2 regions of the Bacillus mojavensis genome follow, and region 2 is predicted to be linked to the other one. Evidence: predicted binding sites of a transcription regulator. Region 2 holds the regulator's gene; the other holds the start of a gene.
What was found. Region 2 encodes CtsR, which represses protease genes until heat stress. Its sites were predicted from a motif close to ATGGTCAATAAAGGTCAAACA; they were not measured.
Positions count from the first base shown of each region.

Region 1 (14,659 bases), 800 kb from region 2:
GTGGTAGGCTATGAGCTTGAGCATTGGCAGGAGACGGTGGAGGTCTCTGAGAAGCTTGAAAACATGGTGCCGAAAGAACATACATCTGATTTTCAAACGCGTGCTCCGAGTTTTCAAGTTGTGAAGCAGGGAGTCGCACTCATGCTGTTTATTGGTCTGTTTGTCAGCGTACTGTTTTTTATTGTTCAAGGCAGCATGCTGTATTTGCGGATGTTTACTGAAATAGAAGATACGAGAGTGCAAGTGTTAGCATTAAAGAGAATGGGAGTTACGGACAAAGAGATTCACTCTATCCTTGGAAGACAAATTGGATTTTTGTTCTTCATCCCGTTTATCGCGGGTACGATTCACGCCGGTTTTGCGTATGTGGCGTTAAGCAACATGCTGCATGCTAACTTATTTCTTGAGGCCGTGATCGTCATCTTTATTTATTTTGTATTCCAGGCTGTTTATTATATCGTCACACGTCATATTTATAAGCGTGCTGTACTCCAGCATATGTAATATGAAATCCGGTCTTCATCAGACCGGATTTTTTAATTTACCGAAATTCTCTTGTCAGATTTTTCGGTGTTTCCCCTTTGATAGCTGCGATCATGTTTTCAGCAGCCTGTTTACACATATTGAAGCGCACTTTCGCTGTTGCTGAGCCGATATGCGGCAGTAGTGTGACATTGTCAAGCTGCAAGAGCGGATTGTCTTTTGCGACAGGTTCTTCTTCGTACACGTCTAAACCGGCACCACGAATCCAGCCTTCTTGAAGAGCGCGGATGAGGGCTTTTTCATCAACTGTCTTTCCCCGGGAAATATTGACGAAAATTGCGGAATCCTTCATCAGTTTAAATTCGCGTTCCCCGATCATGTGATACGTTTCGTCAGTCAGCGGAGTAATCAGCAAAACAAAATCTGATTGCTCCAGGAGTGTGTCAAGTTCAGCGTATTTGGCGCCGATGCTTTCTTCAGTTTCTTGTTTGCGGTGGCGGTTATGATAAAGCACGTCCATATCGAAACCGAATTTGGCGCGTCTGGCCGCTTGCTCGCCGATTCTGCCCATACCGATAATGCCTAATGTTTGATGATGGACGTCAATGCCGAAAAGGTCTTCTTCTTCAACCGTACCCCATTTACCGGCCCGGACGAAACGGTCAAGCTCAGCAACACGTCTGGCCGATGAAAGAATTAAAGAAAAGGCCAGATCTGCCACTGTATCATCCAGTGTATAAGGCGTATGAGTGCCGACGACGCTTCTTTCTTTCATCGCTTCTATATCAAAATTATCGTATCCGACGGATTGATTGCTGACGACCTTCAGCTTAGGAGCATGTTCAAGCAGCTCGCTGTTGATGGACGGCCCAGATGTTCCAGTCGTTAAAAGCCCTTCAGCATCTTTCATTTTCTCGAATAGCACCTCTTGTGGAAGTGAATCCTCCTGCCATATCTCATAACGGCAATGCTCACTGATCATGTGTTCAATCTCTTTAGGAATGGGTTTGGTGATAAATACAAATGGTTTCAACAAGGCTCCCCCTTTATGGCTGTTGTCTATTTTATTATATCGGAAAGAGATAAAAGTTAGAAATATTGCTGCGTTTGTTAAATTTCTGGTTCTTTTGAACTTAAAATGATTGCGATGAATGAAAAAATAGCAGCCTCTGCTTAAATAAGTTTTTTAATTATCTGAATTCGCCTATATTTTTTGTCAGACAAATCACCAAAATATCAGCAAAACCTGGATTATAGGATTCAATAAATATAAATTTTATTATCTTTGAAAGATATAAATGTTTATGTTTTTATTTTACAGTCCAATTAGATCGTCTTTTAATGAAAGCCTTTTCGCGGCCTGTTCCTATGCTATAATTCCTTACTGTAAGCTAGGCAAGAAGGCTTGCAAAATCATATGGATGGGAGATGAATTTAGAATGGTTTCTTTAACATCAATTTTGGAACACAATCAGCAGTTTGTCAGAGAGAAGAAGTACGAACCCTACAAAACGACAAAATTCCCTTCAAAAAAGCTCGTTATTGTTACCTGTATGGATACAAGACTCACAGAACTTCTTCCGCAAGCAATGGGGCTTAAAAACGGCGATGCTAAGATTGTAAAAAACGCGGGAGCCATCGTTTCTCACCCATTTGGAAGTGTCATGCGCAGCATATTGGTCGCCGTTTATGAATTGCAGGCGGAAGAGGTTTGCATCATCGGCCACCATGAATGCGGGATGTCAGGCCTGAATGCTACCTCAATTCTAGAAAAAGCAAAGGAACGCGGGGTAGAAGCAAGCTGCCTGAGTTTACTTGATAGCGCCGGATTAGATTTGAAAACCTGGCTGACCGGCTTTCACAGTGTGGAAGAAAGCGTTTCCCACAGTGTCAATCTGATCAAGAATCATCCGCTTCTGCCAAAAAAGCTGCCGGTTCACGGGCTTGTGATACACCCGGAGACAGGCAAACTTGACGTCGTGATTAACGGTTATGAAACTGAGTTCATAAAGACTAATTCATAAGGGAGGTTTTAACAAAATATGCGATTCTCTGGGAGATTCAAGGGATACAATTTACAGAAATTTCAGAAAGACCTGATTGCAGGTATCGTAGTAGGAGTCGTGGCAATTCCTTTAGGTATGGCGTTTGCCATTGCCTCGGGAGTCGAGCCTGAATATGGGCTGTATACTGTTGTTGTGGCGGGGATCTGTATTTCTTTGTTCGGGGGATCTAAATATCAAATAGGCGGTCCGACAGGCGCGTTTGTCCCGATTTTATTCGGTATCGTGATGCAGTATGGGCTGGAAAATCTGCTGATAGCGGGGTTTATGGCAGGCGTCATGCTGGTGCTGTTCGGATTGTTTAAGCTCGGCAAAATTATGAAGTACGTGCCGAAGCCAGTTATCGTCGGATTTACGGCTGGAATCGCCGTGTTAATCTTCACTGAACAAATCGCTAATTTTCTCGGTTTGAAAAACGTAGAAAAACATGAGAACTTTCATCACAACATGTTTGAAATTGCACAGAAGCTCGGCACCTTTAACGGATATGCCATTTTGACAGCGGTCATCGGACTTGTCATTTTGCTTGTATCCGCCAAAGTGATGCCAAAGATACCCGGAGCTTTATTGGCTCTTCTCATTTCCACGCTTGTTGCGGTTGTGTTTTTCCCTGACCGCATGGCAACGATTGGCTCAACCTATGGAGAAATTCCTCGCCATTTGCCGGAATTTCAGTTTCCGGAGCTGACAATAGATAAAATGGTCATGCTGTTTCCGGCAGCGCTTGTCATCGCGCTTCTTGGCGGCCTCGAGTCCATATTATCCGCGATGGTTGCCGATAATATGAAAGGGTCAAAGCACGACAGCAACAAAGAGCTTGTCGGCCAGGGGATTGCGAATATGGCCGCGCCGCTGTTTGGCGGAATCCCGGCTACCGGAGCGATTGCGCGGACGGCAACCAATATTAAAAATGGAGCGGTTTCACCTGTCTCAGGTGTCGTTCACGGCGTCGTGGTTCTTCTCGTACTGCTTGTATTCGCGCCTTATGCTTCCCACGTTCCGCTTGCAAGTATGGCGCCGATTTTGATGGTTGTCGCATGGAATATGAGTGAGCGGAAGGAAGTCGCAAACATGCTGAGACTGAAAAACGCCGATTCCTTCATTTTAGCCGCTACCTTTGTCCTGACGGTTCTGTTCGATTTAATCGTCGGTGTGGCGACCGGATTGTTGCTCGCATTTGTGTTCTTCATCAGAAGAATGAGCGAAGCGACCCGTATTCACAATCAGGAGTCTCATCCAGCTCTTGCGAAAGCGGCTAAGAGGGAGCAGGGGACAGATCCTTCGGTCAGCATGTACTCCATAGAAGGACCGCTGTTTTTCGGATCGATTGATTCACTTGAATCGTCACTGTTAGAGCATGTACAGAAAAAGCCGAAGACCCTCATTTTGCTCATGAATAAAGTGCATTACATGGATACATCCGCAGAAGCAGTGCTTGGGAACGTTATGAACCGAATTAAACGCCACAACGGAAAGCTGATGATTGTAGGACTGCAGTCTCAGCCAAGGGAGCTGCTGCATAAAACAGGCCTATTTCACAAAATAGGGAAGCAGCATTTCTTTGATCATCATGATGAAATCACAGGGTGAAAAAAAACGGCCGACTGCGGCCGTTTTTTTTATGCATGCTCAAATCGTTTTGTCAGTTTTTCTTGGTGGGCTTTCATCACGTCACCTAATGAAACGCCGTACATATCAGCAAGGATGGCGATATTCCCGATGACGTCTCCCATTTCTTCAATCAATTCTTGTTTTTGCTCAGCTCGTGTCGATTCTTTCTCATCCGGCCGGTCTCTGCCGATTTCATACGCCCGGACAGCCCGTGCCAGCTCTCCGGCTTCCTCCATTAAAAACCCGACTCGAATAAACGGTCCGTATTCCGTCCAGCCCCTTTTTTCGTAAAACTCTTTCATCCATTTTTCAGCATCTGCCAGCTGCAACATCATCACTCCTGCATTCTTTATGTATTTCATATTGATATTATCACATGAAGGTGGGACAATATATAGTGTGTTTTTTTGAATGTTAACACGATATATAGATGCGGAGATGACAAGATGAAAACAATTTGTGTATTTGCGGGCTCAAACCCGGGGGGAAATGAAGCGTATAAAAGAAAAGCGACGGAGCTTGGCGTGTATATGGCAGAGCAGGGAATCGGCCTGGTATACGGGGGCTCTCGAGTAGGTTTGATGGGCGCGATTGCCGATGCGTTAATGGAAAACGGCGGCACTGCAATTGGAGTGATGCCGAGCGGCCTGTTCAGCGGAGAGGTTGTCCATCAAAATCTGACAGAGCTGATTGAAGTCAACGGCATGCATGAACGAAAGGCAAAAATGAGCGAACTGGCTGACGGCTATATCGCCATGCCTGGCGGTTTCGGTACATATGAAGAATTATTTGAAGTGCTTTGCTGGGCGCAGATCGGCATTCATCAAAAGCCGATCGGACTGTATAATGTCAACGGATATTTTGAACCGATGATGAAAATGATCAAATACAGCATTCAAGAAGGATTTTCTAACGACTCTCATCTTAAACTGATCCATAGCTCTTCACGGCCCGATGAGTTAATTGAGCAAATGAAGAACTACTCATATCCGATTTTAGAGAAAAAGTGGACAGAAATTTAGTGAGCAATCAAAGCTGATTATTACAATGTGAGGTTTCCTGTAGGAAATCTCTTTTTTAGTTTCTTTATGGTTACATAGTATAATTTACTATAATAAAGGACTTTTTCACTAGTTTGGATAGGCGTAATAAGCACAGGTGAGGAGGGGATGAAAATGGCAACATTGTCAGATGTAGCGAAAAAAGCAAATGTTTCGAAAATGACGGTATCAAGAGTGATCAATCACCCTGAGACGGTGACAGACGAATTAAAAAAGCTTGTTCATTCCGCGATGAAAGAGCTGAATTACATCCCTAATTATGCGGCAAGAGCGCTCGTGCAAAACAGAACACAGGTTGTCAAACTGTTGATTCTCGAGGAAATGGATACGACAGAGCCGTATTACATGAACTTGCTGACCGGAATCAGCCGGGAGCTGGACCGCCGCCATTATGCTTTGCAGCTTGTGACAAGAAATTCTCTTACCCAACGGCTCTTGCGAACGGGAAACCTGATCCCGAGATATTTTTAACCGCCGCAGCGCTGCTTGGCGTCTCTCCGGCTGATTGTGCGGCAATAGAAGACGCTGAAGCGGGTATCGCCGCCATTAAATCTGCCGGGATGTTTGCGGTTGGAGTCGGTCATGAACAATCAATGCATGATGCTGATTTGATTGTCAGGCAAACTTGCGATTTGTCGTTTGATGTGCTCAATGAAGAGTGGAAGGCTTATAGAATAAACAGTATACAAATGTGAAAGGAGGAGAAAGGGGCTGCATTTCCGATGTTTTGTATGTTCACTTGTCAGTAAGTAAATTCCTTTAGCATGAAAAAACCTGCAAGAGACATGTCTCTTGCAGGTCGCAGTATTACTTTTGCTCTTCTGTGTTGCGTGTCAAAACCTTATCAATCAAGCCGTATTCCATTGCTTCTTCGGCTGATTTGAAGTTATCGCGGTCAGTATCGCGCTCAATGACTTCAAGCGGCTGGCCTGTGCGTTCAGCAAGCACTTTGTTTAATTTGTCGCGAAGCAAGAGAATGCGTTTCGCAGCAATTTCAATTTCTGTTGCCTGACCTTGCGCTCCGCCAAGTGGCTGGTGAATCATAACTTCACTGTTAGGAAGCGCATAGCGTTTGCCTTTTTCTCCGGCAGCAAGCAGGAATGCACCCATTGATGCAGCCATACCGATACAAATTGTAGATACCTTTGGCTTAATAAACTGCATGGTATCATAAATCGCCATACCGGCTGTGATAGAGCCGCCCGGGCTGTTGATGTAAATAGAAATATCTTTTTCAGGGTCTTCTGCTTCTAAGAATAAAAGCTGTGACACGATGGAGTTCGCAACGTTGTCATCAATCGCAGATCCAAGCATGATGATACGATCCTTTAATAAACGAGAATAAATGTCATACGCTCTTTCCCCGCGGTTCGTTTGTTCAATGACTGTAGGTATTAAATTCATAATGCTCCTCCTTCACCTTTTAGGTAAGTATGTAGTTACATGATACATTTTTGGTCAATAAAGGTCAAACAAAAAGCTGGCTTGACATGCAAACTCTTCTCTTTTTCCCATTTTCCCCAAAAATACAACGGTTCAAACCATCGTATGTGAGGTTCTGAAAGAAGATGATGTGTCTTCTTAAAAAAACAGCCCTTTCAAAAAGAGGGTTGTTTTTTTAGCTGAAATGCCGTATAATGAGTTATGCTGACGTTATCATCACGCAGTGAAAATATGTCAATATGCGCTCGTAGCTCAGTTGGATAGAGCGGTGGTTTCCGGTACCACGTCTGTCGGGGGTTCGAATCCCTCCGAGCGCGTCCAATAGAACAACAGGAAAGACAAGGGTTTGGCGATTGCCGCTCTTGTCTTTTTTGTGTTGTACAAGAAAACATAATCGCAAATACATAATTTTCCCCATGCAGGGCATCGTAGGTAAATGAACAGTATTGAATTTGCTAAGGAGGATGACAATGGGAATTTTAAGCGGTAATCCGCAAGAAGAACCGATGCATTATGGTGAGGTATTCAGCTTGTGGAGTTATGTGATGGCGGGAAATAAAATGATCGGCAATTTTCAGATGTTATTGCATCATGTTGGTGATGCCGACTTAAAGAAGCTGCTTCATGAGGCCATTGAGAAGTGTCAAGATGAAATCAAACAGGTCAGCAATATCCTGAAAGAAAACGGCGTGGCGCTTCCGCCTGCTTCTCCTGAGCCGCCGGACGCAGATCTAAACGAGATTCCGCCGGGCGCGCGGTTTCTCGATCCGGATGTGGCCGCATCTGCAGCGGCGCAAAATGCAGTGGGTCTTGTGACATGCAGCAAAATTATGGGACAGTCGATTCGCGAAGACATTGCCATGATGTTTGGGCAATTTCATATGAGCAAGGCAGCAACAGGAGCAAAATACTTAAGGCTGCTGAAAAACAAGGGCTGGCTGATCCCGCCGCCGCTTCACCTTCATAAACATCAAGATGATGAGTAAAAGATAAAAGGCATATACAGCTATCTGTATATGCCTTTTATGATTAAGACGTAAGACGCAGGCCGATGACACCGGCAAGGATCAGGCAAAGAGAAATCAGCTGAGAAAGCTGAAACCGTTCCTTAAACCAAATCAGGCTGACTGCTGTTACGCCTATGCTGCCTATACCGGTCCAAACGGCATAAGCAACACCGGATGGCAGGATTTGCATGGCCTGTGAAAGGCAGTAAAAAGATAAAGCAAATCCGGCAGTCATCACAATAATCGGCCATTTTTTCTTTGTGCCGTCTATATATTTCATGGCGATGGCAGCTATAATTTCTTCTATACCCGCAATGAATAATAAAAACCACGCCATTATTTTTCACCTCTCGGCTGAGTTTTACTTTCTTTTGTGAAAAGCTTCATTCCTAAAATGCCGGCTAGCAGCAGCATTAAAAAGAAGATTTGGGCTGCTGAGAAGGATTCGCCTAAGTAGATTCCGGTCGTGTAGGTTCCGACCGTTCCAATTCCGACAAATACGGTATACGCCGCGGCCATAGGGATTTTTCGATAAGAGCGGATTAACAGTATAAAGCTTATCGCTATTAATAGAAAAACGATAATCCAATCAAAAAGCGAATCCGCATGTTTGAGGGAGGAGGCCCAAACCACTTCTAGAAGCCCTGCTATTAAAACAAGCATCCAATACAACATAAACACCTCTTTTTATGAATGAACGTCAGTCATTTTTAGATATTAAAAAATGAGCGGTGTCACCCAGTCATTTTTTAAGCTTTATCTAAGCTCCGTTTTAAGAATGTAAAAATTTCTTTTTTAGATACTTCAAGATTTTCATCTTGTTCAAACCCGATATAAAACCGTTCTGCTGTGTTCTCAACTAAATTGATGATGGTTCTTGCCGTCCACTTTGCATTGATGCCTTCGATCACATCTTGGCTGTCGATCGCCTTGTTGATGATGTTCTCAAGCCAGGAATAATAAGGCTGATAAATGGTCTCCCATTTTTCCATGGAATGGTCGATGGCAAGCCCCGAATAGCAAAGGACAATAATATCTTTATGGCGCTCTGTGATGTGAAACGTCTCATCAATTAAGGTTTGTAAGACGGTCCAAAAATCTTCCTCGCCATTCAGTCTTCCTTTGATTTGCTCTAGCGTGTGAGTGAGAAGGTTTTCCGCTATGGCCGGAATCAAAGCATTTTTGGATGAAAAATATAAATAAAACGTTCCTTGGGCAGTCCCGGCTTTTTTTACGATATCTGAGATGGAGGCCTTATCGAGTCCCTTTTCAGAAATGACTTCAATCGCCGCCTGCAGAATCTTTTCATATTTTCCTGATGTTTGTTTTGGCATGAGGAACACCTCCTGTAATGACTGACTATCATTCATTTTATCTCGAGTGATGGCGTTTGTAAAGCGAAAAAAGAAGCAAGAGAAACTCCTGCTTCTTTATTTATCATAATCAATCGCGGCTTTCGGGAGCCCGGTATACTTTGCCCAATAATAAATCGCAAGCGAGCCGACAGCAACCAAAATGAGATCGATGGGATTGCTGATCAAGCCTAGGCCATGCCCGAAAGAGCCGATATAGGAAAAAATCAGCATCATGACATAAAATCCGACGAGCCACCAGGCTGATTTCAGCTGCTGGGCAAGGCTTACATCTTCTTTAGGCGCGTATTTGCTGAAGCAGAGATAGATCAAAAACATGACGAGCTGTGAGCCGAGAAGCCAGGAAACGGTTGTCCATCCTGACCAGTACACAATAAACGCTGTAAAAATAAATGAAAGCGGCCCGATAATGCTCATTCCTTTTAAATAAAACGGCCTGTTTAAGTCCTTCGCATTTACTCTCAGTGCGGCTGAAGAAATCGGCGCAATCGCATAAGAAAGGATTAAGGCAACAGAACAAACATTGACGAGCGCATTCCATGAAGGAAAGGGAAGCGTCCAGAATATCGAGAGACCGAACGAAAGCCATAGAGACGCCCGGGGGGTACCGGTTTCTTGATTGACCTTTGAAAATACACGGAATAACGTGCCGTTCCGTGCCCAGGCGTAAACGAGACGAGACGTCGTATTCATAAATATATTCCCATTTCCTCCGGGGGACAGGATCGCATCCAGAATGACTAGCGTTGCAAGCCATCCTAAACCAAGCATGACCGCAATATCTTTAAACGGCAATGAAAACTCACGGCCGATTGCCGGCCAACCGTTTTTCAGCGTTTCTGTCGGAATCGCACCGATAAAGGTAACTTGCAAAACAGTATAAATGATGGTGGAAACGATAATACAGATAATTAATGCGATTGGGATGTTACGCTTCGGGTTTTGCACCTCGCCGGCAACAGATACGATAGGGTGCAGCCCGAGATACGCAAACATGACACCCCCGGTCGAAATGGCGGCCTGTATGCCTGTAAAACCAAAAGGCGCAAACCCTTCAACCGATAAGTTCCCTGGCTGAAAATGAAAAATCAGCACAATAATGATCGTGACCGGAACGATATATTTAAAAATAGAAATAATGAAATTGGCCTTAGCAAAGGTTTTGACGCTCCAATAATTCAGCAGGAAAAACAAGCAGAGCAAGGCAAACTGCAAAATCCAGCCTGCGATAGTCGGGGAGTCAGAGCCCTCTTTGGTCAGGCCCGGAAACCAATAGGCCACATATTGCCGGACAGCTGTGACTTCAATCGAAATCAGGCTTGTGTAAGCGACAATTGTGACAAATGAAATTAAATAGCCGACCAGATGGCCGTGTGAATAAACCGGATACCTGATGATGCCTCCAGTGCGGGGCAAAGCGGCTCCGAGCTCCGCGTACACCAGTCCGATTAACAGAATAATGGCTCCTCCCATAATCCAGGAAAAAGCGCCGGAGGGTCCTGCTTTTGAAGCGACATTACTGACAGCGAACAGCCATGCTGATCCAAAGATAGCTCCCATCCCGATCAAAATCAGATCAAACAGCGACATCGATTTTTGAAAATTTCCTTGTTTAGACATCCGCTTCCTCCTTAGAAACAAGCCTTATATTTCTTACAATGCCCAATATGAAACAGACAATACGCACCTGCTGATTGCTTTCGGCTCTCACAATAAAAACAGATGCAGCAAGCGCTGCATCTGTCTTTATTGATGAATCGTATCGAAATGTTTCACTTTTATATTTGTAAAGGAAGCTGAGCCGCCTTCAGAAAAAAGAGTAATGCCTTTATCCTCGGATTTCGGGAACACTTCATTTGAAAAAACGGTTTTCCCGTCACCGACAAACACTTCTATCGTTGTTTTATCAACGAGTATTTTTAAATGCACATTTTGTTTGCTGCTGTCATAGGGCGCTTTGCTTTCAACGAACCTTTTGCTTTTATCAGGCTGGTCTGTGAAAGCTCTGTTGATATACGCATAGCCGCCTTCAGCAAATATGCCGACATCAATATGGCGTTTTTTGTCTGCCGATTCTCTCAGCCGGACGCCGGCGTTTTTCATATCTGACCAAGAAAGATCCATATCCAGCTGATACGTATCGCCTGTTATGGACAGGGTTTTGGAGCCGCTGACACTCAGTTCTTTCACTTCGTCAGTGGAAGCGGAAAGCTGCTGCAATGCTTCAACAGGCTGTGAGACGAGGCTGTATGTGCCGTCCTGCTGCTGGAGCCGGATTTCACGCACGATTGAGTCTGTGCCGTTAAAGCCATTTTTTCGGGTCGGCGTGTTATTCGCGTAATCCCAATTATTCATCCAAGCCAGCGCGTAACGCTTATTCAATTGATCTGTGTCTTTCCCGTCCTCAAACGTTACGCCCCCGTACCAGTCAAATCCGTAATCAAGCCATTGGGGTTCGGTTTGATCCGCAGAAAATTCTTTTCCGTCAAAGCCACCGGTCCAGTAGGCGTACGTATTGGGTTTGCCCCACGGTTTCCCGTTTGCGCTTGCGCCGAGAATCCACTTCGTCGTCCCGTCACTTGCCCGCATCATGTATAGGTCGGGGCATTCGATCATGCCTGCCTGCTTCGTAATAAAACCGCTTGTGTACTGCCAATCCTTTAAATTATCGGATTCATAAAAGCCGATTTTTGTTCCTTCGGCCATGACCATTACCCATTTATGATCCTGATCATCCCATATGACTTTAGGGTCTCTGAAATCATTTGTCCCCGGATTGGGCATAATGGGATCAGCAGTGTAGGGCTTAAATGTCTTCCCTTTGTCTGTGCTGTACCATAAATGCTGCTCCTGCTTTTTGTCTTTGGCTGAAGGCTGAGTCACAATGGCGACAAGTGCATTTTTGCCAAAGCCGGCTGTATTTTCTTTATCGATGACGAATGATCCGGTCCAGATGTCGCCGTTTGGATTTGTGTATTTGGGAATCGCCACGCCTTCATCTGTCCAATGTACCAAATCCTCTGATACGGCATGCCGCCATTCCGTGCCGTTGCCATTTGGATAATCACCGTTATACAGATAATAGTAATGATACTCTCCATCGAAATAGATGGGTTTTTGTGGGTCGTTTTTCCATTTGTCAGGAGCCGTAAAATGATATGCCGCCCGGTAGTCCGGCTTATGGGTTGATTTTGATTTTTTGACCGGTTCCTCTTTTGGCCATAGGTCTATAAACAAAAGGATTCCTAAAAAGATGAGGAATACCGCTGACCATTTGCATGTTTTTTTATATGTCATTTCGGTTTCTCCGCTTTAGATTTTAATAAAGAAATAAAAGAAAATGCCAATAGGGTATCGGCATTTTCTTTTGCGTTTATTTGTTAACTGTTAGTTGGCCTTGTTCAAGGATGCTGTTTTTCACAACAGATGTCTTTTTGCCTTTGATGTTCAATAAGAAGCTTGGCGCGAACGTTGCCTGCTTGTCTGCATAGAAGCCTCTGTTTGTCATGTAGCTTGTAATAACGACATTGTTACCTTCAGCTTGTGGTACGGCAAAGTGTGAGTAAGTAAAGGTCACATCGTTAGGATCAAGATCCATTTTCAGCACAAGGCCGGTTTTGTTCAGCGGCTTGTACGGGCCTGTTAAGGAGTTGGAAACATAACCCAGCATGTAAATATCGTTAGACGTAATGCCGTCGATTGTCATTTTTGATCCTCTAGAGTCAGTGAACAGATACCATTTGCCGTTCATTTTGAAGACATTTGCACGTTCGATTTCGTCAGTCACTGTGTTAGACGTGATCAGCGGCTTCATGACTTTCTTCAATGTGTAGTCATCGTTAAGCTCAATAATGCCAAGTGCGCCGTTAGCTAATTCTGCAGTGCGTTTCTTATCGCTTTGCAGAAGTTTTTGACTTTCTTGACGGAAGAATGATGAGCTTTTGCCATAATAAGCTTTGTTAAATAAAGATTCTTCGCCTTGGTAGCCGTCTTCAGTTCCTGTGTTTGCTTCAAATACTAGGTATTTGCGGCCGTGATCTTCCACATAGTGAGGATCTCTCAGCGTATGGTTATCGCCTGAACTATAGTTGCCCTCATCAATGAACTGTTGAACATTTTGATACGTTTTGCCATCGCCGTCAAAAATTGATTTGTGATCTTCTACACCGTTAATCGTAAGAGAACTGTCTGAAGTTGACACGTTAACCTGCGCAGTTGTCAGTGTTTGTTTGCCGTAATGTTTACCGGAAAAGTCAGTGTAGAATAAACGGATTTTGCCATCAGATGTAAATGTAGCTGATCCTGACCATTCTTGTGTTTGATCTTTTAAGATGGGATCATTTGCGTCAAACTTGTCACTGTCTTTAAAGACACGGCCTGCGTTTTTCCAGCTGTCAATGGAAGTCTCGCCAACTTTTTGATAGAACATGTAAATTGATGTGTCATCCGCGTTTTTAGGGTCTCCGGCTAATGCAAAGACAATGTGATAGCCGTGATAGTTTGCGACTGTGCCGTCCGCGTTTTGCAATGGCCAGCTGTCCCACACGTCCAAACCTTTTGCGGAAGAGATGTTTTTAATCTTTGATTGGTCAAATTCAGGCACCTGATATTTTTCATTCTTTTGCTGTTCAGGGATTTGCAGCATGTCGTGGCGGGTAATATGGGAAATGCCGTATGTCTCTTTATACGGTTTGTGATCTGCTTCTTTCGCAAACGCTTGAGTCGCGCCTCCTGCCAGCAGTGCGGTTGTAAAGGTTAATGCTGTTGCCTGTTTGGCAAACTTTTTGATGTTCATCGTTCATGTCTCCTTTTTTATGTACTGTGTTAGCGGTCTGCTTTCTTCCAGCCCTCCTGTTGAGTGGCAAGTCGGTTACGTGCAATAAAAAAAGACCTAAAATATGTAAAGGGGTGACGCCAAAGAATACACTTTGCCCTTAACACATTTTAGGTCTTGCCTGCTTTATCAGTAACAAACCTGCGTAATTTACTTTTCGACATTATTCTATTAGACACTGGACCTTATTTCAACGGGTCTATTTTCCTCTTTTGTTTGATAGAAAATGAATAAAAAGATTTTAAGAGTACAGGTCTTATGGACTAATCAGGCTGATTATTTCTTTACATCTTCTATAGGTTATCACAAGCTTTCGCATGGGTATAAAGTTCCTTTTTATTAAGCCTAACCGAACAACACAAAAGTGATGAAAAATGTAAATTCATCAATAACGACAGTATAAATAAAGCCATTTCCGTAAAAAAAATTTTTAAGCGGAGGTCCTATCTCTTCTATTATATAAGTATTGACTTATATATTCAGTGGATTATACAATGAACGCGGAAGGGAGCTGATGCTTTCATGAAGCATGCCTTGACATCTACTGAAATCAGTCGCTGCCTGAAGCTTCTTCATGATCAAACCAGGCTTTTGATCATGAAGAAGCTGGAGGAAAAAACATACTGTGTCTGCCAGTTTGTCGAGATGTTTGACATGAGCCAGCCAGCTATCAGCCAGCATTTGCGGAAGCTGAAACAGGCTGGATTTGTGAATGAAGAGAAAAAGGGACAGTGGCGGTTTTATTCAATTAATTCGGCTTGTCCTGAATATGGATTGATTCAAT
Region 1 covers NZ_CP051464.1:3,332,265-3,346,923, reverse strand. The annotation lists gene HC660_RS17505 (FtsX-like permease family protein) at 1-504, shown strand, start outside; gene HC660_RS17500 (2-hydroxyacid dehydrogenase) at 542-1,519, opposite strand; gene HC660_RS17495 (beta-class carbonic anhydrase) at 1,923-2,507, shown strand; gene HC660_RS17490 (SulP family inorganic anion transporter) at 2,526-4,136, shown strand; gene HC660_RS17485 (MazG nucleotide pyrophosphohydrolase domain-containing protein) at 4,166-4,486, opposite strand; gene HC660_RS17480 (LOG family protein) at 4,604-5,179, shown strand; partial or broken gene HC660_RS17475 (LacI family DNA-binding transcriptional regulator) at 5,333-5,641, shown strand; partial or broken gene HC660_RS17470 (HAD-IA family hydrolase) at 5,644-5,913, shown strand; gene clpP (ATP-dependent Clp endopeptidase proteolytic subunit ClpP) at 6,026-6,622, opposite strand; tRNA gene HC660_RS17460 (tRNA-Arg) at 6,903-6,978, shown strand; gene HC660_RS17455 (DUF3231 family protein) at 7,132-7,647, shown strand; gene HC660_RS17450 (DMT family transporter) at 7,691-8,005, opposite strand; gene HC660_RS17445 (DMT family transporter) at 8,005-8,340, opposite strand; gene HC660_RS17440 (TetR/AcrR family transcriptional regulator) at 8,418-9,002, opposite strand; gene aspP (aspartate/proton symporter AspP) at 9,099-10,661, opposite strand; gene HC660_RS17430 (glycoside hydrolase family 32 protein) at 10,788-12,338, opposite strand; gene sacB (levansucrase) at 12,415-13,836, opposite strand; gene HC660_RS17420 (ArsR/SmtB family transcription factor) at 14,398-14,659, shown strand, end outside.
Region 1: the regulator CtsR is predicted to act here: its motif matches at 6,673-6,693, upstream of clpP (ATP-dependent Clp endopeptidase proteolytic subunit ClpP).

Region 2 (14,659 bases):
CACAATAACAAAGTCGCCGATGCCATCAGATTCGAAAGAAATTTCACCTTTTACAATATCATTGAACGCAATGATTTTTCCTTCAGGGACGCGGAAACGAATACTAGGCTTTCTGCCCTCTGCAAGGAATTTTTCCTGTTCTTCCTGAGTCAGATCTCTGTGCTTTCCGGAATAACGCGGCATCTCTCCGCGGGCAATCTGCTCTTCACGTTCTTTTTCAAGTTCTTCTTCCGTACAGAAACATTTATAAGCAAGCCCTTTTTCAAGCAGCTCTTCATAGTAAACCTTATAGATATCATTACGCTCGGACTGACGGTATGGGCCGTAATCTCCGCCGACATCCACACTCTCATCCCAGTCGATGCCAAGCCATTTTAAATAGTTAAGCTGGCTTTGTTCTCCGCCCTCAATGTTGCGTTTTTTATCCGTGTCCTCAACACGAATAATAAACTTACCGCCTTGGTTGCGGGCAAATAAATAATTAAAAAGCGCCGTTCTGGCATTTCCAATATGCAAATGTCCTGTTGGACTCGGTGCATAACGAACGCGTACTTCGTTTCCCATTTCAAATACTTCCTTTCATCTCATGTATGGCCTCAGGCTAAATGTATGCATCTATTCTACCACCAAATAGACCGGGCATCAAAACAAGTTAGCCTTTTTGTATCAGCACTGTCGCTTGAGCCGCTATTCCTTCCGCTCTTCCTGTAAATCCAAGCTTTTCGGTCGTGGTCGCTTTTACATTCACTTGGGAAACCTCTGCCTCAAGCCCTTCGGCGATTCTTTTTCTCATGTCTTCTATGTACGGCGCCATCTTTGGCTTCTGTGCAATGATCGTGCAATCAATATTTCCGAGTACATATCCTTTCTGTTTCACAATCCCCCAGACATGCTGAAGTAATTGAAACGAATCAGCATCCTTGAACTCAGGATCTGTATCAGGAAAGTGCTTGCCGATGTCGCCCTCCCCGACAGCTCCGAGGCATGCGTCAGCAACGGTGTGCAATAATACATCCGCGTCAGAATGTCCGAGCAATCCTTTTTCATACGGAATTTCAACTCCGCCGATAATGAGAGGCCGGCCCTCTACTAATTGGTGCACATCAAAACCTTGTCCGATTCTAAACATGTTTATTCCCACTTTCTGCTTCCATGATAGCTTCAGCTGACGTTAAATCATCAGGAGTTGTCAGCTTAATATTTGTATAGTTACCTTCTACAACACGGACCGAACCGCCCTCAAGCTGTTCGACGAGACTGGCGTCATCCGTTCCTAAAAATCCTCTGCGCTCTGCCTCAGCGTGAGCCTCCATCAATAAAGAAAGACGAAAAGCTTGTGGCGTTTGGACAGCCCACAAGCTTGAACGTTCAATCGTCTCACTGACTTCTAAACCTTGAACGCGTTTAATCGTATCTTTTACCGGAACAGCCAGGATGGCCGCTCCTGCCTGCTCCGCTTCAACGATCAGTTCGTCAATCTGTTCATGCTTTATAAAAGGACGAGCGCCGTCGTGAACGAGCACAATCTTTTCTTGTTTAATGGCTTTGAGTCCTTTATAAACACTGTGCTGGCGTTCATCTCCGCCTGCTACAAGCTCGATAGCGGTTTGAAACGGATATTGGCTCAGCAATTGCTGAAAGTCTTCACGTTCGCGCTCGTTAATCACCAAGATGATTCTGTCGCACGGACGATGGCTGTCAAACACCCGTAAAGTGTGAATGATAACCGGATCTCCTTTCAGCTCGATAAACAGTTTATTTCTCCCTGCCTTCATCCGTTTCCCCTGTCCGGCCGCAGGAATAACCACATCATAATTCATTGTTCTTTCTCCCTTTACAGCGCCTTCTCCAACAGCTTAGGCTTGGCAAAAATCATTCGTCCCGCTGCTGTCTGCAGCACACTTGTGACGAGAACATCAATGTGTTTGCCGATATAATTCCGTCCTTCTTCAACGACAATCATAGTGCCGTCATCCAAGTAAGCTACTCCCTGATTATGCTCTTTGCCGTCTTTAATGACCTGAACATTCATTTCCTCACCCGGAAGCACAACGGGCTTGACCGCGTTGGCAAGGTCATTAATGTTCAATACTGCTACCTTCTGAAGCTCGCATACTTTATTTAAATTAAAATCATTCGTCACAACGACTCCGGATGTCAGTTTAGCGAGTTTGACAAGCTTGCTGTCAACCTCCTGAATATCTTCAAAGTCACCTTCATAAATTTCCACTTTAATATCTAATTCTTTTTGAATGCGGTTCAGGATATCAAGACCGCGGCGCCCTCTGTTGCGTTTTAACACATCTGAGGAGTCAGCGATATGCTGCAATTCCTCAAGGACAAACTGCGGAATCACGATGATTCCCTCTAAAAAACCAGTCTGACAAATATCTGCAATTCTCCCATCAATAATAACACTTGTGTCCAGGATTTTCAGCTTTTTGTCTTGGACCTCGTGCTCTTCATCGGCTGCTCCTTTTTTCTTTTGCATTCTGGCGGAAATGGAGAATAGGCTGATCAGTTCATCCTTTTTCTTAAAGCCCACCTGAAAGCCCAGATAACCGAGAAAGAAAGCTAAAAACACAGGGATGATTGTGCTGAGTATGCGGTAAGGTATATTGTCTAAAGGAATAACGTTTACGATAAGATAAGCAATTATAAGTCCAAATACTAAGCCAAGACTTCCAAATAACAAATCTGGAACCGGCGCTTTTAATAATGAATCCTCTATCCACTTCACCCAGTTCACAACGTAATCTGTACCCCATATACTGATGAGAAAAAAGATAATTGCACCTATTGCCGCAGACGTATATGCGTTTGTTATTAAAGGTATGTCCTGTAAACTTAACAGTACAAACAATTCAGGTATTAAAAATATACCAACAACGCCGCCGAAAATAATGAAGAACGCCTGAACTATTCGTTTTAACATACCCCCACCTCCTTTAAAGAAAATTGTTATATTTCATAAGATTTTATGCAACCTACGAATATCAGAATAAACAAAAACCAACAATAATATACCCGTAATGATATGGTTTTAACCGAAAATCATAGCTGTCTGTCTAAATAATGCTTCTCTTGAAGACGTTTTAAGCCCTTTTTGATTTTTTGGGCTCGTACTTCACCGATACCCTCTACTTCATCTAATTCTTCCGCACTTGCCTCAATAATTCTCGGCAGGACGCCAAATGCTTCCACTACATTTTCCACAATTGGCATCGGAAGGCGCGGTATCTTATTTAGCAGCCTGTATCCTCTAGGCAGAACATAGTCATCAAGATTTGTAGAAGCCGGGTAACCAAGAAGCTTATAAACAATGGAATCATCAAGCAAATCGTAGCTGGACATATCCTGCAGCTCTTTTAAAAGGACAAACGGATCTTTAATTTTTTCCTTCACGTAATCCTTAATAAATAAAGCAGCCTCTTCTTCCATATCAGTAATCAGTTCGATGACCTGCAGCTTAATCAAATGACCTTCTGTTCCCAGCTCCCTAATATACATGTTGATTTCATTTTTAATTCGCAGCACCATTTCATAACGGTGCATCACAGACAGAACATCGCTGAAAGTAACGAGTTCCTCAAACTCTAATGCGTTTAGTGCATTAATCGTTTTGTCCAGAATTGTTTTATATTTTTCTAGAGTTTGAATGGCTTGGTTCGCTTTTGTTAAAATAAATCCTATGTCTTTTAGTGTATACTTCATACTTTCCTGATATAACGTTATGACATTTCTTCTCTCAGAAATTGCGATAACGAGACAGCCGGTTTGCTTAGCTACTCTTTCGGCAGTGCGGTGCCGCATTCCTGTTTCTGACGAAGAAATTGTGGCTTCAGGCATCAATTGTGTATTGGCATATAGGATTTTTTGACCAGAATCACTTAAAATAATCGCACCATCCATTTTAGCCAGTTCATATAAATGCGCCGGAGAAAAAGCAGTGTTAATGTGGAAACCGCCATCCACCACTTCTTTTACTTTATCATTATATCCAACAACAATCAGACCGCCTGTATTTGCTCTCAGCACATTTTCTATCCCCGCTCTGAGCGGTGTTCCAGGAGCAACAAACTGCAAAATAGAAGACAGATCTAACTCATGTTTCGCCCCTTTTTTCTCTTTTTCCATCTATTATCCTCCTAATGAAGTACGAAGTGCCTCTGAAACATTTGCTACTCCGATGACCTCAATCCCTTTTGGTTTCGTCCATCCATCCAGATTTGCCGCAGGTATGATCATGCGTTTAAAGCCAAGCTTTGCCGCTTCTTTTACACGCTGTTCAATTCTTGATACCCGGCGGACTTCTCCGGTTAATCCCACTTCTCCTATAAAGCAATCTGCAGGATTTGGAGGTGTATCTCTAAAGCTCGATGCGATACTTACCGCTATAGCAAGATCAATCGCAGGTTCATCTAGTTTGACGCCGCCCGCTACCTTCAAATATGCATCCTGATTTTGCAGCAGCAGCCCTACTCTTTTTTCTAATACAGCCATTAACAGTGACACCCTGTTATGATCTATCCCTGTCGCCATGCGCCGCGGATTGCCAAAGCTCGTTGGCGAGATGAGTGCCTGAATTTCAACAAGAATAGGCCTTGTACCTTCCATAGAAGCCGTTATGCTCGACCCCGAAGATCCCGCCGAACGCTCTTCTAAGAAGATCTCTGAGGGATTCAGTACCTCAGTGAGCCCTTCTTCCCGCATTTCAAAAATACCCATTTCGTTTGTAGAACCAAAGCGGTTTTTTACAGCCCGTAAGATTCGGAAAGTATGGTGACGTTCTCCTTCAAAGTATAAAACAGTGTCAACCATATGCTCCAGCAGTCTCGGCCCCGCGATGGATCCTTCTTTCGTTACGTGACCCACAATAAATATCGGAATACCTTTTGTTTTTGCAATTTTCATCAGCGCGGCTGTACATTCTCTTACTTGTGATACACTGCCGGGAGCCGATGTGATATCACTTTGATAAACCGTTTGAATAGAGTCGACAACGACAAACGCTGGATTCATCTCTTCTATAGCAGACGAAATATACTCCATATCGGTTTCGGATAAAACATGCAGTGAGGGATTATTTATGCCCAGACGGTCTGCTCTTAATTTCGTTTGTTTTACCGATTCTTCTCCTGAAATGTATAGAACATGACGCGATGAACCAGATAGCTGAGCGGATACTTGCAGTAGTAAGGTCGATTTCCCGATACCGGGGTCCCCGCCAATTAAAACAAGTGATCCCTTTACCACTCCGCCTCCGAGCACTCTGTTAAACTCGCCGAGCTGTGTTTTAACCCGAGGTTCTTCTGATGTTTCGATTGATGTTATGGGGGAAGGTTTCTGTACGGTTTGAACAGAATGAGAAAAAGCCGCTCTCCGATTGGCCGGTGCTTTTTTAATCATTTCTTCCACCATTGTATTCCAAGCACCGCAGCCCGGACATTTCCCCATCCATTTTGGAGACTCGTAGCCGCAGGATTGGCAGATGAATTTGGATTTTGTTTTAGCCATAAATAGTGTAAGACCTCTCCCTTGTTCTATTTCTTGATACGAAATTGAGGCATACACTTACATGCTGTATGCCTCATTTTCGTCTTCTATATTAATTCGTTTTAGCAGTCGTTTTTACGACAAATTCGCCATCTTCTACATCAAGAACGATATGGTGCCCTTTATGAATGTTACCTCTGAGCAGTTCTTCAGATAAACGGTCCTCCACATGTTTTTGAATGGCTCTTCTGAGCGGGCGGGCACCGTATTCAAGGTCTACGCCCTCTTCCGCGACTTTTGCTTTCGCAGCTTCCGTCAATTCTATAGAAAGATCCTGTTCTTTAAGACGTTTCGTTAATTGATCAGACATCAATGACACGATTTCAGCCAGATGTTTTTTCTCAAGTGAATGGAAGACGATAATTTCATCAATACGGTTGATGAATTCCGGTCTGAACGCACGTTTCAGTTCACCCATCACTTTATCCTTCATGTCTTTATGATTCTGCGTCTCATCCTGAACGTTGAAGCCGACATATTTGTTGCGTTTCAGCTCACTTGCTCCGACGTTTGATGTCATGATCAGAATCGTGTTGCGGAAATCGACTGTACGGCCTTTAGAATCAGTTAATCGTCCGTCTTCAAGAACTTGAAGGAGGATATTGAAGACGTCAGGGTGCGCTTTTTCAATTTCATCAAGAAGCACAACAGAGTATGGTTTTCTTCTTACCTTCTCTGTTAATTGGCCGCCCTCATCGTAACCCACATACCCTGGAGGTGAACCTACAAGTCTAGAAGTCGAGTGTTTTTCCATGTATTCAGACATATCAATTCTGATCATGGCTTCTTCATCACCGAAGATAGACTCAGCAAGCGCCCGTGCAAGCTCCGTTTTACCTACGCCTGTAGGGCCTAAGAAAATGAATGAGCCGATTGGACGTTTAGGATCTTTTAGCCCTGCTCTCGCACGTCTGACCGCTTTAGCAACGGCTACAACAGCTTCATCTTGGCCGATGACACGGGAATGAAGAATGCTCTCCATATTAAGAAGCTTATCTGTTTCAGTTTGAGCGATTTTTGAAACAGGCACCCCAGTCCAGCTGGATACAACCATCGCAATATCATCCACAGAAACCTCTGAGTTTTCCTGCCCCTGCTTCTCTTTCCATGATTTTTTCGTATCCTCCACCTGTTCACGCAAACGCTGTTCCGTATCACGCAAGGAAGCCGCTTTTTCAAATTCTTGGCTTTGCACCGCAGCATCCTTCTCTTTACGAACTTCATCAAGTTTCTGTTCAAGCTCTTTTAAATTAGGAGGCGTTGTAAATGAACGCAATCTGACCTTTGAGCCCGCTTCATCGATCAAGTCAATAGCTTTATCGGGAAGGAAACGGTCAGAAATATATCTGTCAGAAAGCTTAACCGCAGCTTCAATGGCTTCATCAGTGATAGAAACGCGGTGGTGAGCTTCATATCGGTCACGCAAGCCTTTTAAGATTTGAATGCTCTCGTCTACCGACGGCTGATCAACCTGGATTGGCTGAAAACGGCGCTCCAGAGCTGCATCTTTTTCAATATATTTACGATACTCATCAAGAGTTGTCGCACCGATACACTGAAGTTCTCCGCGAGCAAGTGAAGGTTTCAAGATGTTGGATGCGTCAATGGCACCTTCTGCTCCGCCCGCTCCGATTAGTGTATGGAGCTCATCAATGAATAGAATGATGTTTCCTGCCTGACGGATTTCATCCATCACTTTTTTCAAACGATCCTCAAATTCACCGCGGTATTTTGTACCGGCAACAACTGTTCCCATGTCTAATGTCATAACGCGTTTATCCCGTAAAATTTCGGGAACTTCATTATTAATAATTTGCTGTGCGAGACCTTCTGCGATAGCCGTTTTACCTACGCCCGGTTCCCCAATCAGAACAGGATTGTTTTTCGTTCTGCGGCTCAGCACTTCAATAACACGCTGAATTTCTTTGCTTCTGCCGATAACCGGATCAAGGCTGTCTTCCTTCGCAATCGCTGTTAAATCTCTTGCCAGGCTATCTAGTGTTGGCGTATTCGCATTGCTGTTTGTTCCAGCCGCTGATGAACCTGTTTCATTACTTCCAAGAAGCTGAAGCACTTGCTGTCTTGCTTTATTTAAGCTGACTCCGAGATTGTTAAGCACTCTCGCAGCAACACCTTCACCTTCGCGAATAAGTCCAAGAAGAATATGCTCTGTTCCCACATAAGAATGGCCGAGTTTTCTGGCCTCATCCATTGATAACTCAATGACTTTTTTAGCTCTCGGAGTATAATGAATCGTTTGAGACATTTCCTGTCCGCGCCCGATTAAGCTCTCAACTTCTTTTTGAATTTTATCTGAACCAAGTCCAAGCGCTTGAAGTGCTTTAGCAGCGATGCCCTCTCCTTCTCGCACCAGTCCTAATAAAATATGTTCAGTGCCGATATTGTTATGACCTAAACGCAGTGCTTCTTCCTGTGCAAGCGCCAGTACCTTTTGAGCTCGTTCTGTAAATCTTCCAAACATCATATCGATTCATCCTCCTGTCTATTCCCATTCATTTCTAAGTGAAGCCGTTCTCTGATAAGAGCCGCTCTTCGTATATCTCTTTCGTTCGGACGCAAAGCGCCTCCCGAGTACTGCTGTAAAAATCCCGGCTGTGTTAAAATCATCAGTTCATTAAGTATATTGCTTGAAAGTCCTTTTATAATGCCTAAGTCTATACCTAACCGAACATCTGAAAGGCACTTTGCAGTTTCTTTCGATTCAATCATCCGGCAATTGGACAAGACTCCATAGGATCGATACACACGATCCTCAAGCTCAATCTTAGAGGTTTGGTAAAGCGCTTCTCGAGCAGATCGTTCCTGTTCAATCAGCTGGGCAGCTACGCTGTTAAGGTCATCGACAATATCCTGCTCCGACTTTCCAAGCGTAATTTGATTTGAAATTTGAAAGATATTTCCTACTGCTTCGCTGCCTTCCCCATAAATTCCTCTAACAACTAAGCCTAATTGATTAATAGCCGGTATAATTCGATTTATTTGCCTAGTTAAAACCAGTGCCGGAAGATGCATCATGACTGAAGCCCTTAGGCCCGTACCTACATTTGTAGGACAGCTGGTTAAGTAACCTCTTTGCTCACTAAATGCATAATCAACCTTTTCCTCAATCCAGTCATCAACTTGGTTTGCGGCTTTCATTGCTTGTGGAAGCTGAAATCCTGGGAAAAGACACTGAATTCTAATGTGGTCCTCCTCATTTAACATGACGCTCACTTCCTCATTTTCAGAAAGCAAACAGCCGCCAAAAGGAGACTCTGTCAAATTAGGGCTGATGAGATGCTTTTCAACAAGCACCCGTTTTTCTAAAGGCTGTGCGTCGTTCATTCTAATTAAAAGGAATTTGCCGACACCGGGAATTTCATGTTCTGAAAACTGTTCTTCAAACTGTTGCAAGATGGATGAGGCTTCTTCATTGGAATATCGCGTAGGGAACCGAATATTCTCAAAGTTTCTAGCTAAACGTATGCGGCTGCTGAGTACAATGTCACTTTCAGGGCCTTTCTGCTTCATCCAACTGCTTAATGCGTCCTGAATAAAATGCTTTAGCGACATTACCCCTGTTCCTCCTCACTATCTGTACTTTTGAGTGACTGTTCTAATGAACGAATTTGATCTCTCACATGGGCTGCATTTTCAAATTCTTCTTGGTGTATTAAAGCTTCTAATTCTTTTTTCAGCATTTCGATCTGTCGTCTGACGTGCAGGTTGCCGCCTATACGTTTCGGTATTTTCCCGCCATGCACAGTGTTTCCGCTGTGAACTTTGCGTAAGATCGGTGTAATGTTGCTATGAAATGTTTTATAACATTCGGCACAGCCAAATCGGCCGGTTTTTCTAAATTGCTGAAATGTCATTCCGCACTTCGGACAAGCAGATATTTGCTCGGAATGGCTGAACATTTGAGTTCCAGCATTCTGAAATGAAGAATCCATGTTCAGTAAGCCTGATAGTAAATTATGAATAGAGAAACCATGACTTGCACTTATACCATATGAGTCGCTGTGTTCTTTTGCACATTGTTCGCAGATGTGAACCTCTTTTTTCTCTCCGTTAACAACCTTTGTAAAGTGAAAAGTGGCTGGTCTCTCATTGCACTCTTGACAAATCAATCTTTTCACCCGCTTATTTTAATTTTAAAGCGGTCAGCATAGCTTTCATCATTCTCGCTCTCAATTCATCACGTTCAGGCAAATCAATGTACAGTACTGAGCGATCCATCACGCTGACCATCATTTTTGCTTCTCTCTCAGAGATCACCTTGTCTTCTAATAGCCTTAAAATAATGTCATCAGAGGCTGCTTGAGACAAATGGGTATTAATTTGAGAAATAATATTATTGATTAGAACAACTTCATTATTCATTTTAATTTTAATGATTCTGATGTAACCGCCGCCCCCGCGTTTGCTCTCAACAATATATCCTCTCTCGCTTGTAAATCTGGTGTTGATGACATAATTTATTTGGGAAGGAACACATTGAAATTTATCTGCAATTTCACTCCGTTTAATTTCTAAAATTTCCTTGCCATTTTGATCTAACACTTGTTTCAAGTACTGTTCAATGATGTCAGAAATATTATGTCCCACTCAACCCCCTCCTTTATTGACTTTGACTATATTTGACTTTAATCTTACTATAAGGTGTTTTTCGAGAATTTTCAACTTTATCGCTCTATCTTAAGTATTTCCATTTTCTAGATCCATAAAACCTGATTATTCACTTAAAATTTCTCTGTGAAGTTATTATATTATATAACTAAATGAAATTTTATGATACCAATAAAGGAGAACGCAAAAAGGACAGCTCATATGAGCTGTCCTTTTATTAATTGCTTGGCGGCGTCCTACTCTCACAGGGGGAAACCCCCGACTACCATCGGCGCTGAAGAGCTTAACTTCCGTGTTCGGCATGGGAACGGGTGTGACCTCTTCGCTATCGCCACCAAACAATTGAGAGTGTTCTCTCAAAACTAGATAACAGGTGTGACATCATTAGAAATTAGGTTAAGTCCTCGATCGATTAGTATCTGTCAGCTCCATGTGTCGCCACACTTCCACCTCAGACCTATCAACCTGATCATCTTTCAGGGATCTTACTTCCTTGCGGAATGGGAAATCTCATCTTGAGGGGGCTTCATGCTTAGATGCTTTCAGCACTTATCCCGTCCGCACATAGCTACCCAGCGATGCCCTTGGCAGAACAACTGGTACACCAGCGGTGCGTCCATCCCGGTCCTCTCGTACTAAGGACAGCTCCTCTCAAATTTCCTGCGCCCGCGACGGATAGGGACCGAACTGTCTCACGACGTTCTGAACCCAGCTCGCGTACCGCTTTAATGGGCGAACAGCCCAACCCTTGGGACCGACTACAGCCCCAGGATGCGATGAGCCGACATCGAGGTGCCAAACCTCCCCGTCGATGTGGACTCTTGGGGGAGATAAGCCTGTTATCCCCGGGGTAGCTTTTATCCGTTGAGCGATGGCCCTTCCATGCGGAACCACCGGATCACTAAGCCCGACTTTCGTCCCTGCTCGACTTGTAGGTCTCGCAGTCAAGCTCCCTTGTGCCTTTACACTCTGCGAATGATTTCCAACCATTCTGAGGGAACCTTTGGGCGCCTCCGTTACCTTTTAGGAGGCGACCGCCCCAGTCAAACTGCCCACCTGACACTGTCTCCCCGCCCGATAAGGGCGGCGGGTTAGAAGGTCAATACAGCCAGGGTAGTATCCCACCGATGCCTCCACCGAAGCTGGCGCTCCGGTTTCCAAGGCTCCTACCTATCCTGTACAAGCTGTACCAACATTCAATATCAGGCTGCAGTAAAGCTCCACGGGGTCTTTCCGTCCTGTCGCGGGTAACCTGCATCTTCACAGGTACTATAATTTCACCGAGTCTCTCGTTGAGACAGTGCCCAGATCGTTGCGCCTTTCGTGCGGGTCGGAACTTACCCGACAAGGAATTTCGCTACCTTAGGACCGTTATAGTTACGGCCGCCGTTTACTGGGGCTTCAATTCGCACCTTCGCTTACGCTAAGCGCTCCTCTTAACCTTCCAGCACCGGGCAGGCGTCAGCCCCTATACTTCGCCTTACGGCTTCGCAGAGACCTGTGTTTTTGCTAAACAGTCGCCTGGGCCTATTCACTGCGGCTCTCTCGGGCTTGCACCCTAACAGAGCACCCCTTCTCCCGAAGTTACGGGGTCATTTTGCCGAGTTCCTTAACGAGAGTTCTCTCGATCACCTTAGGATTCTCTCCTCGCCTACCTGTGTCGGTTTGCGGTACGGGCACCTCTCACCTCGCTAGAGGCTTTTCTTGGCAGTGTGGAATCAGGAACTTCGCTACTAAATTTCGCTCGCCATCACAGCTCAGCCTTATGGGAAACGGATTTGCCTATTTCCCAGCCTAACTGCTTGGACGCGGATATCCAATACCGCGCTTACCCTATCCTCCTGCGTCCCCCCATTGCTCAAATGGTGAGGAGGTGGTACAGGAATATCAACCTGTTGTCCATCGCCTACGCCTTTCGGCCTCGGCTTAGGTCCCGACTAACCCTGAGCGGACGAGCCTTCCTCAGGAAACCTTAGGCATTCGGTGGAGGGGATTCTCACCCCTCTTTCGCTACTCATACCGGCATTCTCACTTCTAAGCGCTCCACCAGTCCTTCCGGTCTGGCTTCACAGCCCTTAGAACGCTCTCCTACCACTGTTCGAAGAACAGTCCGCAGCTTCGGTGATACGTTTAGCCCCGGTACATTTTCGGCGCAGAGTCACTCGACCAGTGAGCTATTACGCACTCTTTAAATGGTGGCTGCTTCTAAGCCAACATCCTGGTTGTCTAAGCAACTCCACATCCTTTTCCACTTAACGTATACTTTGGGACCTTAGCTGGCGGTCTGGGCTGTTTCCCTTTCGACTACGGATCTTATCACTCGCAGTCTGACTCCCAAGGATAAGTCATTGGCATTCGGAGTTTGACTGAATTCGGTAACCCGGTAGGGGCCCCTAGTCCAATCAGTGCTCTACCTCCAAGACTCTTACCTTGAGGCTAGCCCTAAAGCTATTTCGGAGAGAACCAGCTATCTCCAGGTTCGATTGGCATTTCACCCCTACCCACACCTCATCCCCGCACTTTTCAACGTGCGTGGGTTCGGGCCTCCATTCAGTGTTACCTGAACTTCACCCTGGACATGGGTAGATCACCTGGTTTCGGGTCTACGACCACGTACTCATGCGCCCTATTCAGACTCGCTTTCGCTGCGGCTCCGCATCTTCTGCTTAACCTTGCACGGGATCGTAACTCGCCGGTTCATTCTACAAAAGGCACGCCATCACCCGTTAACGGGCTCTGACTACTTGTAGGCACACGGTTTCAGGATCTCTTTCACTCCCCTTCCGGGGTGCTTTTCACCTTTCCCTCACGGTACTGGTTCACTATCGGTCACTAGGGAGTATTTAGCCTTGGGAGATGGTCCTCCCGGATTCCGACGGAATTTCACGTGTTCCGCCGTACTCAGGATCCACTCTGGAGAGAACGAAGTTTTGACTACAGGGCTGTTACCTTCTATGGCGGGCCTTTCCAGACCTCTTCATCTACCTCGTTCCTTTGTAACTCCGTATAGAGTGTCCTACAACCCCAAGAGGCAAGCCTCTTGGTTTGGGCTAATCCCGTTTCGCTCGCCGCTACTCAGGGAATCGCATTTGCTTTCTCTTCCTCCGGGTACTTAGATGTTTCAGTTCCCCGGGTCTGCCTTCTCATATCCTATGAATTCAGATATGGATACCACTCCATTACGAGTGGTGGGTTTCCCCATTCGGAAATCTCCGGATCAAAGCTTGCTTACAGCTCCCCGAAGCATATCGGTGTTCGTCCCGTCCTTCATCGGCTCCTAGTGCCAAGGCATCCACCGTGCGCCCTTTCTAACTTAACCGTTAAAAAGAATCACTATGTGATATCTTGTATTACTAATTGAATGTGATGTCTACTGTTATCTAGTTTTCAAAGAACACGTTTCGAAGGAATGATCCTTCAAAACTAAACAAGACAGGGAACGTTCTGTTTATAAGACCCAAGGTCTTATATTCCGTAAATATCCTTAGAAAGGAGGTGATCCAGCCGCACCTTCCGATACGGCTACCTTGTTACGACTTCACCCCAATCATCTGTCCCACCTTCGGCGGCTGGCTCCATAAAGGTTACCTCACCGACTTCGGGTGTTACAAACTCTCGTGGTGTGACGGGCGGTGTGTACAAGGCCCGGGAACGTATTCACCGCGGCATGCTGATCCGCGATTACTAGCGATTCCAGCTTCACGCAGTCGAGTTGCAGACTGCGATCCGAACTGAGAACAGATTTGTGGGATTGGCTTAACCTCGCGGTTTTGCTGCCCTTTGTTCTGTCCATTGTAGCACGTGTGTAGCCCAGGTCATAAGGGGCATGATGATTTGACGTCATCCCCACCTTCCTCCGGTTTGTCACCGGCAGTCACCTTAGAGTGCCCAACTGAATGCTGGCAACTAAGATCAAGGGTTGCGCTCGTTGCGGGACTTAACCCAACATCTCACGACACGAGCTGACGACAACCATGCACCACCTGTCACTCTGCCCCCGAAGGGGACGTCCTATCTCTAGGATTGTCAGAGGATGTCAAGACCTGGTAAGGTTCTTCGCGTTGCTTCGAATTAAACCACATGCTCCACCGCTTGTGCGGGCCCCCGTCAATTCCTTTGAGTTTCAGTCTTGCGACCGTACTCCCCAGGCGGAGTGCTTAATGCGTTAGCTGCAGCACTAAGGGGCGGAAACCCCCTAACACTTAGCACTCATCGTTTACGGCGTGGACTACCAGGGTATCTAATCCTGTTCGCTCCCCACGCTTTCGCTCCTCAGCGTCAGTTACAGACCAGAGAGTCGCCTTCGCCACTGGTGTTCCTCCACATCTCTACGCATTTCACCGCTACACGTGGAATTCCACTCTCCTCTTCTGCACTCAAGTTCCCCAGTTTCCAATGACCCTCCCCGGTTGAGCCGGGGGCTTTCACATCAGACTTAAGGAACCGCCTGCGAGCCCTTTACGCCCAATAATTC
Region 2 covers NZ_CP051464.1:96,643-111,301, reverse strand. The annotation lists gene gltX (glutamate--tRNA ligase) at 1-564, opposite strand, end outside; gene ispF (2-C-methyl-D-erythritol 2,4-cyclodiphosphate synthase) at 653-1,129, opposite strand; gene ispD (2-C-methyl-D-erythritol 4-phosphate cytidylyltransferase) at 1,122-1,820, opposite strand; gene HC660_RS00590 (PIN/TRAM domain-containing protein) at 1,835-2,935, opposite strand; gene disA (DNA integrity scanning diadenylate cyclase DisA) at 3,055-4,137, opposite strand; gene radA (DNA repair protein RadA) at 4,141-5,517, opposite strand; gene clpC (ATP-dependent protease ATP-binding subunit ClpC) at 5,609-8,041, opposite strand; gene mcsB (protein-arginine kinase McsB) at 8,038-9,129, opposite strand; gene mcsA (protein-arginine kinase activator protein McsA) at 9,129-9,686, opposite strand; gene ctsR (transcriptional regulator CtsR) at 9,700-10,164, opposite strand; rRNA gene rrf (5S ribosomal RNA) at 10,409-10,524, opposite strand; rRNA gene HC660_RS00550 (23S ribosomal RNA) at 10,578-13,504, opposite strand; rRNA gene HC660_RS00545 (16S ribosomal RNA) at 13,674-14,659, opposite strand, start outside.